DNA from 2 places in the Streptomyces sp. NPDC054932 genome. Region 1 is predicted to be linked to the other one. Evidence: riboswitches for the same ligand, from Rfam matches in the RefSeq annotation. Region 1 holds a riboswitch; the other holds the start of a gene.
What was found. Region 1 has a riboswitch for cyclic di-AMP ahead of ACWGE1_RS09875 (M23 family metallopeptidase). Riboswitches for the same ligand answer to the same signal wherever they lie in the genome.

Region 1 (5,867 bases):
GAACTTCCTCGGGTTGCCAAGGGTTTCGAGGTAGAGCAGGGCGACGTCGGTCGCCTCGTCGTCGTACCAGTACTGGAGGATGTCGTTTCCGGAGACGTCGGCCCGGTTCCCCGCGGAGACGAAGGAGGACAGGCCCTCGCCGCGCCGGAGCAGGGCGGAGAGCAGGGCGATGCCGATCGCCCCGGACTGTGTGAACAGGCCGATCCGGCCGCGCGTCGGCATCGGCGCGGGGGTCAGCGAGGCGTTGAGTTCCACCTCCGGCGCGGTGTTGATCACCCCGTAGGCGTTCGGCCCGATCAGCCGCATGCCGTACGAGCGCACCTGGCGCACCAGTTCGCGCTGGCGGGCGAGTCCGGCCGGGCCGCTCTCTCCGTATCCGGCGGACAGGACGACGAGCCCCTGCACCCCGTGCTCGCCACAGGCGGCCACCGCGTCGGGGACCCGGTCGGCCGGGACGGCGATCACCGCGAGGTCGACGGGGGCGCCGATGGCCTCGATCGTGCGGTAGGCCCGTACGCCGTCGAGCAGGTCGCGGGTGACGGCCTCGTTGACGGCGTAGAGGTGGCCGTGGAAGCCGCTGTCGCGCAGGTTGCGCAGGGCGGCCGCGCCCACGCCCGCGCCGGAGCGGCTGACGCCGACGACGGCCACCGAGCCGGGGGCCAGCAGCCGCTGCACCGAGCGGGCCTCGGCGCGCTGTTCGCGGGCGCGCTGCACGGCGAGGGACTCGGCGGTGGGTTCGAGGTCGAGGGTGAGGTGGACGGAGCCGTCCTCGAAGCTGCGCTTCTGCTGGTAGCCGGCGTCCGTGAACACCTTGATCATCTTGATGTTGGCGGGCAGGACCTCGGCGGCGAACCGCCGGATGCCGCGCTCCCGGGCCACCGCGCCGATGTGTTCGAGGAGGGTGGAGGCGACCCCGCGGCCCTGGTGGGCGTCCTGGACGAGGAAGGCGACCTCGGCCTCGTCGGCGGGTCCGGAGGCGGGCCGGCCGTCGGCGCCGATGCGGTCGTAGCGGACGGTGCCGATGAACTCCCCGCCGATGGTCGCGGCGAGGCCGACCCGGTCCACGTAGTCGTGGTGCGTGAAGCGGCGCACGTCGCGGTCGGAGAGCCGGGGGTAGGGGGCGAAGAACCGGTAGTACTTCGACTCGTCCGAGACCTGCTCGTAGAAGCTGACGAGCCGGCCCGCGTCCTCGGTGGTGATGGGCCTGATCCGGGCGGTGCCGCCGTCGCGGAGGACGACATCGGCTTCCCAGTGGGCCGGGTACGAGGGGTCCGACTCGGTGGTCATGGGCCTACCTTACGGCCGGACCGGGGCGGAGAGCGCTCGCGCGGCGCATGAGGCATATCAGGGTGTACCAGGGCAAGCTGGGGAAGGTCGAACGGCGGAAAATTCAGGCCGGAGGTCGGTCCGAGCATTCCGGACGTCGTGAGAGACTGGTCTAGACAACCGTAAGAACCTGAAGGGCATCACCATGGCAGAGCGCCGCGTCAACGTCGGTTGGGCCGAGGGCCTGCACGCTCGTCCCGCCTCGATCTTCGTCCGTGCGACGACCGCTTCCGGCGTCCCGGTGACCATCGCGAAGTCCGGCGGCGACCCCGTCAACGCCGCCTCCATGCTGGCGGTCCTGGGTCTGGGCGCCCAGGGCGGCGAGGAGATCGTCCTCGCCTCCGAGGCCGAGGGTGCGGACGCCGCACTGGACCGCCTCGCGAAGCTGGTCGCCGAGGGTCTCGAGGAGCTCCCCGAGACCGTCTGACCCTTCGGGTTCGACCTCATGCACGAAGCCGCGGTTCCGGTGCACCGGGACCGCGGCTTCGTCGTTCGTGTGCGGGGCCTGTCGCGCGGCGCCGCATGCGCACGGGCTCGCCACGACCGCCGCGCCGGGCCGGGCCGTTGACGCACGGGCCTGACACCGGGCACCGGAGAGCTGGCGAGCGAACGGGCACGGCCGAGCGCTGCGGGCGAGGCCGGGACCGGGGCCGGGGCCGGAGCCGGGCTCTGCGAGGCCTTCCGGCGTTGCCCGCCTGCGCCGGGTGCGACCCGGCGCAGACCCCGTCCCACCCGGGCTCCCGGCAGCACGCAACGGCCCGGGGAGAAATCCCGCCCGGCAGAGAAAATGGCCCGCCGAAATCCGGCGCACGCCGAATTGAGCTCCGCAGGAATTCCGCACGGCGAATTGACCCGCACAGAGCGGACCGGGCGCCGGACAGTGAATTCGCGCGATCCCACCCTTTGTATACGGCTCCTGTTAATGCCGGCCGCTCGACATGTTTACGGCAGGTTGCGAAGTCCTCACCGCCTGGCGGAGCCGCAGCCGGTGCGCCCCCGCCACCCGGTCGGCGTGCACCGCGGTCAGCGCCCGCGCCCGCTCGGCGTCGCCGCGCGCCACCGCGTCCACGATCGCGCCGTGCTCCGCCCAGGAGTCCACGGGCCGGGCCGGCGCCTCCACCGCGTACATCCACGTGATCTTGTGCCGCATCTGGGTGAGCAGCGCGATCAGCCCGGGGCTGCCGGAGGCCTGTGCGAGCGTCTCGTGGAACCAGCCGCCCAGGGACCGCAGGTCCTCCCCCTGGCCCCGCCTGGCCCGTTCCTGACCCAGCCTGACCAGTCCGCGCAGCACCTTGAGGTGTGCGTCGGTGCGCCGCCGGGCGGCTCTGGCGGCCGCCAGGGGCTCCAGGAGCATCCGCATCTCCAGCAGGTCCGCGGCCTCCTGCTCGGTCGGCTCCGCCACGCAGGCCCCCGCATGGCGCCGCGTGGTCACGAATCCCTCGGACTCCAGGGTCCGCAGGGCCTCGCGGACCGGGACGCGCGAGACCCCGTACCGGCGGGCCAGCACCTCCTCGGTCAGCCGGCCGCCCGGCTCGAACACCCCGGAGACGATGTCGTCGCGGATTGCTGTGCATACCGCGTGCGCAGGAATACGCAAGACCGAACCTCCGCCTATTTCCGACTGCCAGCCTCATTGCACGCACATGCGCGTGCTGCGACTCTATTGCAACACACGATAATTTCCGAGAGCGGCCGGAAATCCGAAACATTTGCACAAGAGCGCAACACAAAGGCCCCGGCTCGGGGAGCCGGGGCCTTCGGTGAAGCGGTGCGGTGCGGGGTCAGAGGCTGACACCGTGCGAGCGCAGGTACGCGATCGGGTCGATGTCCGAGCCGTACTGCGAGCCCGTGCGGGCCTCGAAGTGCAGGTGCGGGCCGCTGGAGTTGCCGGTGGAGCCCGACAGGCCGATCTGCTGGCCGGCGCTGACCTGCTGGCCGACTGAGACGCTCAGCGAGGTCATGTGCCCGTACTGGGTGTACGTGCCGTCGTTGTGCTTGATGACGACGTTGTTGCCGTACGCGCCACCCCAGCCGGCCTCGACGACGGTACCGATGCCCACCGCGTGGACCGAGGTGCCGGAGGCGGCGTGGAAGTCGATGCCCGTGTGGCTGCCGGAGGACCACATGCCGCCGCCCGCGTGGTACTGCGTGCTGACGTACGAGTCGTCGAGCGGGGCGACGAAGGTGTTGAGGCGCTTGCGCTCCTCCTCGCGGGCCGCACGCTCGGCGGCCTCGCGCTCGGCCTTGGCCTTGGCCTCGGCGAGGCGCTTGGCCTCCGCGGCCCGCTGCTTCGCGTCGGCCTCGGCCTGCGCCTTGACGGCGTCCTGCTCGGCGGCGCGGTGCTGGGACTCGGCCTGGGCGTTGATGTCACCTGCGAGGTCCTCGGCGACGACCACGGCACCCAGCCCGTTCTCCGGGGCGGAGCTGCTGTGGTTGTCCGCGGCGAAGGCCGGGGCGGCGAGGGAGCCGACCACACCCGTGGTGGCGATCGCGGCGATACCGGCGTAACCGGCGGTCTTCTTGCTCAGACGGCTGGAGCCACGGTGCTTACCGGTACCAGCGGGACGACTGCCAAACGCCATGAAGGGTTTGATCCTTTCCTTCCTTCTCGCCTACCGGGTTAGCTGACGGGTTCGGAGCAGGAAGGTCTCCTACGGGCCTCCTCTTGCGAGGGGGTCCGATTCACCCCAGGGACTCATGTGGGTCCCCGGCTCCCCAGGCTCGCGCCTGACGGGGACTCGGCGATCGCTGTCCGGTGCCGCGGGTGCGGCGGGCACAACTGACGGGCAGCACGGCCGACGCTAGGCGGATCATCAGTCAATCGCCAAACAGACGCGGCTTTTTGTTGCGTACGCCACACCGCATACAAGCAACCTCACCACTAAACGGACAAAAGGGGTTCCGGTGACCAAGTCACCAGAACCCCTTGCTGAAACCTTCAGCCGGCCATCGATCGGCCGTCACCCGGCCGTCAGTTGGAGACGACCGTGACCTCCCCGATCCCGAGCGCCCGCACGGGCTCCTCGATGAGCGTCGCGTCGCCCACCAGGACGGTGACCAGCCGGTCCGCCGGGAAGGCCTTCACGACCGCCGTGGTCGCCTCCACCGTGCCGGTCTCGGCCAGCCGGGCGTACAACTGCGCCTGGTAGTCGTCCGGCAGCTCCTGCTCGACCTGGTCGGCGAGGGTGCCCGCGACCGAGGCCGCCGTCTCGAACTTCAGCGGTGCCACGCCCACCAAGTTCTGCACGGCGACGTCGCGTTCGGCGTCGGTCAGACCGCCCGCCGCGAGGGTGTGCAGGACCTTCCAGAGGTCCTCCAGGGCCGGGCCCGTGTTGGGGGTGTCCACCGAGCCGCTGATGGCGAGCATCGAGGCGCCCTTGCCGTCCGCGGTGGAGCGCAGCACCTGCCCGAAGGCGCGCACGCCGTAGGTGTACCCCTTCTCCTCGCGCAGCACCTTGTCCAGGCGCGAGGTGAGGGTGCCGCCCAGGCAGTAGGTGCCCAGCACCTGGGCCGCCCACACCCGGTCGTGGCGGTCCGCCCCGATCCGGCCGATCAGCAGCTGCGTCTGGACCGCGCCGGGCCGGTCCACGATGACCACGCGGCCGGTGTCGTCCGCGGTCACCGGCGGCACCGGAAGGGCCGCGGCGGTGTTGCCCGTCCACGCGCCCAGGGTGTCCGCCAGCACGGCGTCCAGGTCGATGCCGGTCAGGTCACCGACGACCACCGCGGTGGCGGTGGCGGGGCGTACGTGGGCCTCGTAGAAGGCGCGCACGGCGGCGGAGTCGATCCGGGCGACCGTCTCCTCCGTCCCCTGGCGCGGCCGGGACATCCGCAGGTCGGCCGGGAAGAGCTCCTTGGAGAGCTGCTTGGCGGCGCGGCGCTGCGGGTTGGCCAGCTCGTGCGGGATCTCGTCGAGCCGGTTGCGCACCAGCCGGTCGACCTCGGCGTCGGCGAAGGCGGGGGCGCGCAGCGCCTCGGCGAGCAGGCCCAGCGCCTTGGGCAGCCGGGACGCCGGAACCTCCAGCGAGACCCGGATGCCCGGGTGGTCGGCGTGCGCGTCGAGGGTGGCGCCGCAGCGCTCCAGCTCGGCCGCGAACTCCTCGGCGGAGTGCTTGTCGGTGCCCTCGGAGAGCGCCCGGGCCATGATGGTCGCCACGCCGTCCAGGCCCGCGGGCTCGGCGTCGAGCGGGGCGGCGAGGTTGACCTCGACCGCCACGACCTGCTGGCCCGGCCGGTGGCAGCGCAGCAGGGTCAGCCCGTTGGACAGCTGCCCGCGGTCGGGGGCCGGGAAGGCCCACGGCTGCGGCTCGCCGGCCTGCGGCTGCGGGTGGAAGGTCATCGTGACGGCTGCGGTGTCGCTCACTGCTCCGCCCCCTCGTTCTCGTCGGACTCGTCGTGCTGGTCGGACTCGTCGGCTGCGATCGGCTCGTACACGAGCACCGCGCGGTTGTCCGGGCGCAGTCGGGCCGCGGCCACGGCCTGCACCTCCTCGGCGGTGACGTCGAGGACGCGCTGGACGGCGGTCAGCGCCAGCTGGGGGT
Region 2 (5,867 bases), on a different contig from region 1:
TCGGTGATGACCTTCCAGCCGGCCCAGTCGTCCTCGAACAGCGGGTCCTCGATGGAGACCAGCGGGTACGCCTCGACGAGCTCGGCGTAGTAGTCGGTCATCTCGGCGGCCGAGCGGGACTGGCCCTCGAACTCGTACTTGCCGTCCTTGTAGAACTCGGACGCGGCGACGTCGAGCGCGAGCGCGATGTCCTTGCCCGGGGTGTAGCCGGCCTGCTTGATGGCCTCGACGATGAGGTCGAGCGCGGCGCGGTTGGACTCCAGGTTCGGGGCGAAGCCGCCCTCGTCGCCCAGGCCGGTGGACAGGCCCTTGGTGTGCAGGACCTTCTTGAGGGTGTGGTAGACCTCGGCACCCCAGCGCAGCGCCTCGGAGAAGGACTCCGCGCCGATGGGGGCGATCATGAACTCCTGGATGTCCACGTTGGAGTCGGCGTGCGACCCACCGTTGAGGATGTTCATCATCGGAACGGGCAGCAGGTGCGCGTTCGGACCGCCGAGGTAGCGGAAGAGCGGAAGGTCCGAGGCCTCGGACGCGGCGTGCGCGACGGCCAGGGACACGCCGAGGATGGCGTTGGCGCCGAGCGAGCCCTTGTTGTCGGTGGCGTCCAGGTCGAACATGGCCTGGTCGATCAGGCGCTGCTCGGTGGCGTCGTAGCCGACGAGCTCCGGGCCGATCTGCTCGATGACGGCGAGGACGGCCTTCTCGACACCCTTGCCGAAGTAACGGTTGGGGTCACCGTCACGCAGCTCGATGGCCTCGAATGCACCGGTGGAGGCGCCGGACGGGACTGCAGCACGGCCGGTGCTGCCATCGTCGAGGCCCACCTCGACCTCGACCGTGGGGTTGCCTCGGGAGTCCAGGATTTCCCGGGCTACGACGACGTCGATGGACGGCACGAGCATCTCCTTCTGGGATGTGACGCTGAGTGTGCGGTGGCGTGTCAGGCCGTGGGATGGCCTTGCCGCCTAGAGCCTAACCGGCTCCGGGCACTCGGCCGCCCGACCGCCCGGACCCTGGGACGAAAAAGAGGCCGAATACCCCTCTTCCGGGACATACGTCTCATGATCATCGGCGTTCGGCGGCCGCGCGCAGCACCGCCCGGCGCGTGGAGCACGCGCCGGGCGGTGGACATCCTGCACACGGTCAGCTGACGCCGTGTACACGTTCTGCGGCCGTTGCCGCAGTGTTCAGCTGAGCTTGAGCTTCTGACCCGGGAAGATCAGGTCGGCGTCCGAGACGATGTCCTTGTTCAGCTCGAAGAGCTTCTCCCAGCCGCCCTTGACGCCGTTGGCCTCGGCGATGGTGCCCAGGGTGTCGCCCGGCTTGACCTCGTACGAGCCGTTGCCGGTCTTCGGCGCGGCCGGAGCCGCGGCGCGCTCGGAGCGGGTGGTCGGAGCCTCGGCGCGCTTGGTCTCCTTCTTCGGCGCGGCCTTGGTCTCGACCTTCTTGGTCTCGGTCTTCGGCTTCGGCTGCGGCTTGTTCTGCGCCGGGGTGCCGGAGCCGCCACCGTTGTACGAGGAGTTCGACAGGCCCTTGCCGCAGTGCGGCCAGGCACCCTTGCCCTGACCCTTGAGGACCTTCTCCGCGACGGCTATCTGCTGGGCCTTCGAAGCCTGGTTGGCCTGCGCGGCGTACACCTTGCCGCCGTACCCGGCCCAGGTGGAGGACGAGAACTGCAGGCCGCCGTAGTAGCCGTTGCCCGTGTTGATGGCCCAGTTGCCGCCGGACTCGCACTGCGCGACCTTGTCCCACTCGGAGGCGGTGGCGGCGCTGGCGCTGCCCGCGGCCATCAGCGGGGCTGCGACGGCCACACCGGCGACACCGGCGAGCGTGACGATGCGGACGGCCTTGGAACCGCGGCGGTGCTTGCCCTTGCCGGAAAGCAGCATGGAGTTCTCCTCACCGACGCCTACGAGGTGAGCTGTCGGGTTCGGGCGAGTGAGTTGCCCGGCCGTGCGACCTAGCGCACGTCTTAACCCCAAGCCGGTGGCGTGACCGTCTCTCAACGGCCGCTCCCGGCACCTACCTTGGTTCCCCCGCTCCTGCCTTCGGCGCTTGACGCGACGACTGTTCCCTCCGTCCGCCGGCAGGATTCGGCGATGCGGTCGAAGGAGCTCGCGGTGGCGAGCGATTCAGAAGGTAGACAGGTCTCTCCCCGATGTTCAACGAGGAACATCGGGGAGAAACGGGCCTACTTGCGCTCCTCACGAGGACGTTTGCGCAGGTGAGGGCGGGGTTTGCGGAAGCCCCCGGGCGAGACACGCCAGTTGACCGGAAGAGACGCATGTCTCACTTACAGAAAACCGACATTCAACTCTTTCCGGATAACTGAACTGTCCTTATTACGTAGTTAGATCCAGATTCTGGCCGGGCTTGATCAGGTCGGCGTCCTGACCGATGACCTGCTCGTTGGCCTCGTAGAGACCGTTCCAGCCGCCCTTTACGCCCTTGGCGACCGCGATGGTCGCCAGGCTGTCGCCCTCCTGGACCGTGTACGTGGGGTTCGACGCGGCACCGGACGGGGTCGACGGCTCGGCCGCCGGCGCACCGCGGTGCTTGCCGCTGCCCCCGACGGGAGTGGCACCCAGGGTCTCCGGGGTCTGCGGGGCCCCGGGGGCCGCCGGGTCGACCGGAGGCAGCCCCGGCGTGACGGGCGGGGTGGTGGGCGGAGTCGTGGGCGCGGTCGGGTCCACCGGCAGCGTCGGGTCCACCGGCAGCGTCGGCGCCGTCGGGTCGACGGGGGCCGGCGTGGTGGTCGGGTCGCCCGGGAGGGTCGGCTCGACGGGAGGCGTCGTCGGGATGTCCGGCGCGGGCATGACGGGCAGTCCGACGGACGGGGCGTCGGGAATGAGGAAGGGGGTGCCGGACGGGCTCGGGACCGGGGTCGGCGCACCGTAGTCCGTGGACGGCTTGCCGCCGCGGGTGGACGGAACGGCGTCGTCCGGACGGGACGCCGTGGGGGCGAGCGGGCCCTTGCCGCCGGGCAGACCGGGGTCCACCTGCGCGGCGGGGCTCTGCCGGTCCAGACCGGCCGAGGCCGCGCACATCGACCAGGCCTGCGGCCCCGTCGAGCCCAGCACGCGCTCGCCCACGGCGATCTGCTGCGACCGGCTCGCCAGGTCGGGGCGCTCGGCGAAGTCGAGCCCGCCGTTGCTCTGCCACTCTTCCTGGGTGAACTGGAGTCCGCCGTAGGCACCGCTGCCGTAGTTGGCACTCCAGGAGCCGCCGCTCTCGCATTCGGCGACCTTGTCCCAGGTCGACGTGTCGGCGGCAGCGGCGTTGGTGGCCGCCAGCAGCGGCAGAGCCAGGGCAGAGCCAGTGACTCCGGCTGTGACGACCAGCGCGGGGACCTGGCGGGGGCGTCTGTGTCGGCCGTTCCCGGAACGCATGTAGGTGCACCTTTCGCATAACAGCGGGGTAACGGCAGAACCTAGCGGCCTTAGAACGATTGTCACAAGTTCCGTCAGTAGCTGACTTTCAATCAGATAGTGCGCAAACGGTTTTGAGCCGTGAAGCGAACGGGAAGAGTACGAAGCCCTCGCATGATCAACCCCCCGCGCCAGCGCAGGTCTTGGGGTGGAACGGCGAGTTCCAGATCGGGCAGGCGGGTCAGCAGGGTCGCGAGCGCGGTCTGTCCTTCAAGTCGGGCGAGCGGGGCACCCAGGCAGTAGTGGATGCCGTGGCCGTACCCGAGGTGCTGGTTGTCGGTCCGCGAGAGGTCGAGGGTGTCCGGGTCCGCGAACCGCTCGGGGTCCCGGTCGGCGGCCGCGAGGACGACCAGGACCGGATCGCCGGTGCCGATCCGCATGCCGCCGAGGGTCAGCGGCTCGGTGGCGAAGCGCCAGGTCGCCAGCTCCACCGGGCCGTCGTAGCGCAGCAGTTCCTCGACCCCGGTGGCCAGCAGTCCGCTCTCCCCGGCGGCGAGGGAGAGCTGGAGGCGCTCGCGCTGGCCGGGGTTCATGAAGAGGGAGTGGACCCCGTTGCCGATGAGGTTCACGGTGGTCTCGAAGCCGGCGAAGAGCAGGATGAAGGCCATGGCGGTGGCCTCGCCCTCCGTCAGGTGGTCGCCGTGGTCGCTCGCCCGGATCAGGTCGGAGATCAGGTCGTCGCCCAGATCATCCCTTTTGCGGTGGATGAGTTCACCGAGGTAGGTCCGCATCTGCTTGACCGACCGGGCGACCCCGCCGCGCGGACCGCCGCCGTGGCGGATCATCATGCCCGCCCAGTCCCGGAAGTCGTCCTGGTCCTCGCGCGGTACGCCGAGCATCTCGCAGATGGCGTAGATGGGCAGCGGGAAGGCGAACTCGTGGATGAGGTCCGCCTCCCCCTTCTGCGCGAAGGCGTCGATCAGATGGTCGGTGAGCGCCTGCACCCGCGGGGCGAACTCGGCGACCCTGCGCGGGGTGAACGCCTTGGACACCAGCCGCCGCAGCCGGGTGTGGTCCGGCGGGTCGATGTTGAGCAGGTGCGTCATCAGCTCGGCCTTGCGCTCCCCCGGGATCCCGGTCTTGCCCTTGGCGTGCGCCGGCTCCGCGTGGTGCGCCGGATTCTTGCTGAGCCGCTGGTCGGCGAGGGCCTGGCGGGCGTCGGAGTACCGGGTGACGAGCCAGGCCTCGACCCCGCTGGGCAGCGTGGTGCGGTGCACCGGTGAGTGCTCGCGCAGCCAGGCGTAGGCCGGGTAGGGGTCGGTCGCGAACTCCCAGTCGAAGAGGGTGGGGCCCTCGGCGGAAGGGGCGTCGGAAGGGGTTTCGGGGGTCTGCTCGTGCACCCGATGACCGTATCCCGGCGCCGAGCGTCCATCCGATATGGGTGGTTCGTCGCGGCTGTCCGTAGATCGTCCATCCCTTGACGTGACCTTCTCCGACATTCCTACTTTCGGTTTTGTGGATGCGAGGATCTTGAAAAGCAGTTTCGCGGTGGTGGAGAGACGGGCCGAGCACGCGGTCAAGTTCTTCTACTCCCACCTCTTCTGGCACAACCCCGGAGTCCGTGCCCTCTTCCCGGACTCCCTCCACGACATGGAGCGCCAGCGGGACCGGCTCTTCGCCGCGCTCACCCACGTGATCGCCCACCTCGACGACGAGACCCTCGGCCCCTACCTGCGCGACCTGGGACGCGACCACCGCAAATTCCTCGTCCGGCCCGAGCACTACGCGGCCGTCGGCGCCAGCCTGCTCGCCGCGCTCGCGGAGACCTCGGGCGCCGCCTGGACCCCGCCGGTCGAAAAGGCCTGGTCCGAGGCCTACCAGGTGATGGCCGACGCGATGACGGCCGGCGCCGGGGCGAGCGAGGACCCGCCGTGGTGGGACGCGGAGGTGGTGCGCCACCTCCAGTACGGGCAGGACATCGGCGTCCTGACGCTGCGCCCGCACGTCCCCTTCCCCTATCTCCCGGGCCAGTACGCGAGCGTGAGCAGCGCACGGGTCCCGACGACCTGGCGCACCTACTCCATCGGCAACGCCCCCCGCCCCGACGGCACCCTCGACCTGCACGTCAGCCGGATCGACCGGGGCCGGCTGAGCACCGCCCTCGTCCGCGAGACGCGGCCGGGCGACGTGCTCCGGCTCGGCGCCGCCGGCGGGCAGCTGACCTTCCGCCGCGGGGACCGCCCGGTCAGCCTCATCGCCGCCGGCACCGGCTGGGCACCGATCCGGGCCATGCTGGAGGACCTCGCGGAGCATCCTCCCGATCAGGACGTACGGCTCTTCGTGGTGGCCCGGGACGGCGCGCACCTCTACGACCGCCCGCTCATCGACGCGTACGCCGCCCGCTGCGGCTGGCTCGCCGTCACCTACATCGCGCCCGCCCCCGGGCAGCACCGCAACCAGGCCACCGGCCGGCTCGCGACCGCCCTCGGCAACCGGGGC

Region 2: another riboswitch for cyclic di-AMP. It lies ahead of ACWGE1_RS27345 (transglycosylase family protein); the one in region 1 lies ahead of ACWGE1_RS09875 (M23 family metallopeptidase).

Annotation. Positions count from the first base shown of each region.
Region 1 is NZ_JBSGXU010000024.1:42,133-47,999, forward strand. It holds gene ACWGE1_RS09860 (bifunctional acetate--CoA ligase family protein/GNAT family N-acetyltransferase) at 1-1,287, opposite strand, end outside; gene ACWGE1_RS09865 (HPr family phosphocarrier protein) at 1,472-1,753, shown strand; gene ACWGE1_RS09870 (GntR family transcriptional regulator) at 2,246-2,923, opposite strand; gene ACWGE1_RS09875 (M23 family metallopeptidase) at 3,108-3,908, opposite strand; cyclic di-AMP (ydaO/yuaA leader) riboswitch at 3,922-4,080, opposite strand; gene ACWGE1_RS09880 (M16 family metallopeptidase) at 4,298-5,665, opposite strand; gene ACWGE1_RS09885 (M16 family metallopeptidase) at 5,686-5,867, opposite strand, start outside.
Region 2 is NZ_JBSGXU010000121.1:18,589-24,455, forward strand. It holds gene eno (phosphopyruvate hydratase) at 1-902, opposite strand, end outside; gene ACWGE1_RS27345 (transglycosylase family protein) at 1,188-1,889, opposite strand; cyclic di-AMP (ydaO/yuaA leader) riboswitch at 1,892-2,064, opposite strand; gene ACWGE1_RS27350 (transglycosylase family protein) at 2,343-3,389, opposite strand; gene ACWGE1_RS27355 (cytochrome P450 family protein) at 3,482-4,768, opposite strand; gene ACWGE1_RS27360 (globin domain-containing protein) at 4,899-5,867, shown strand, end outside.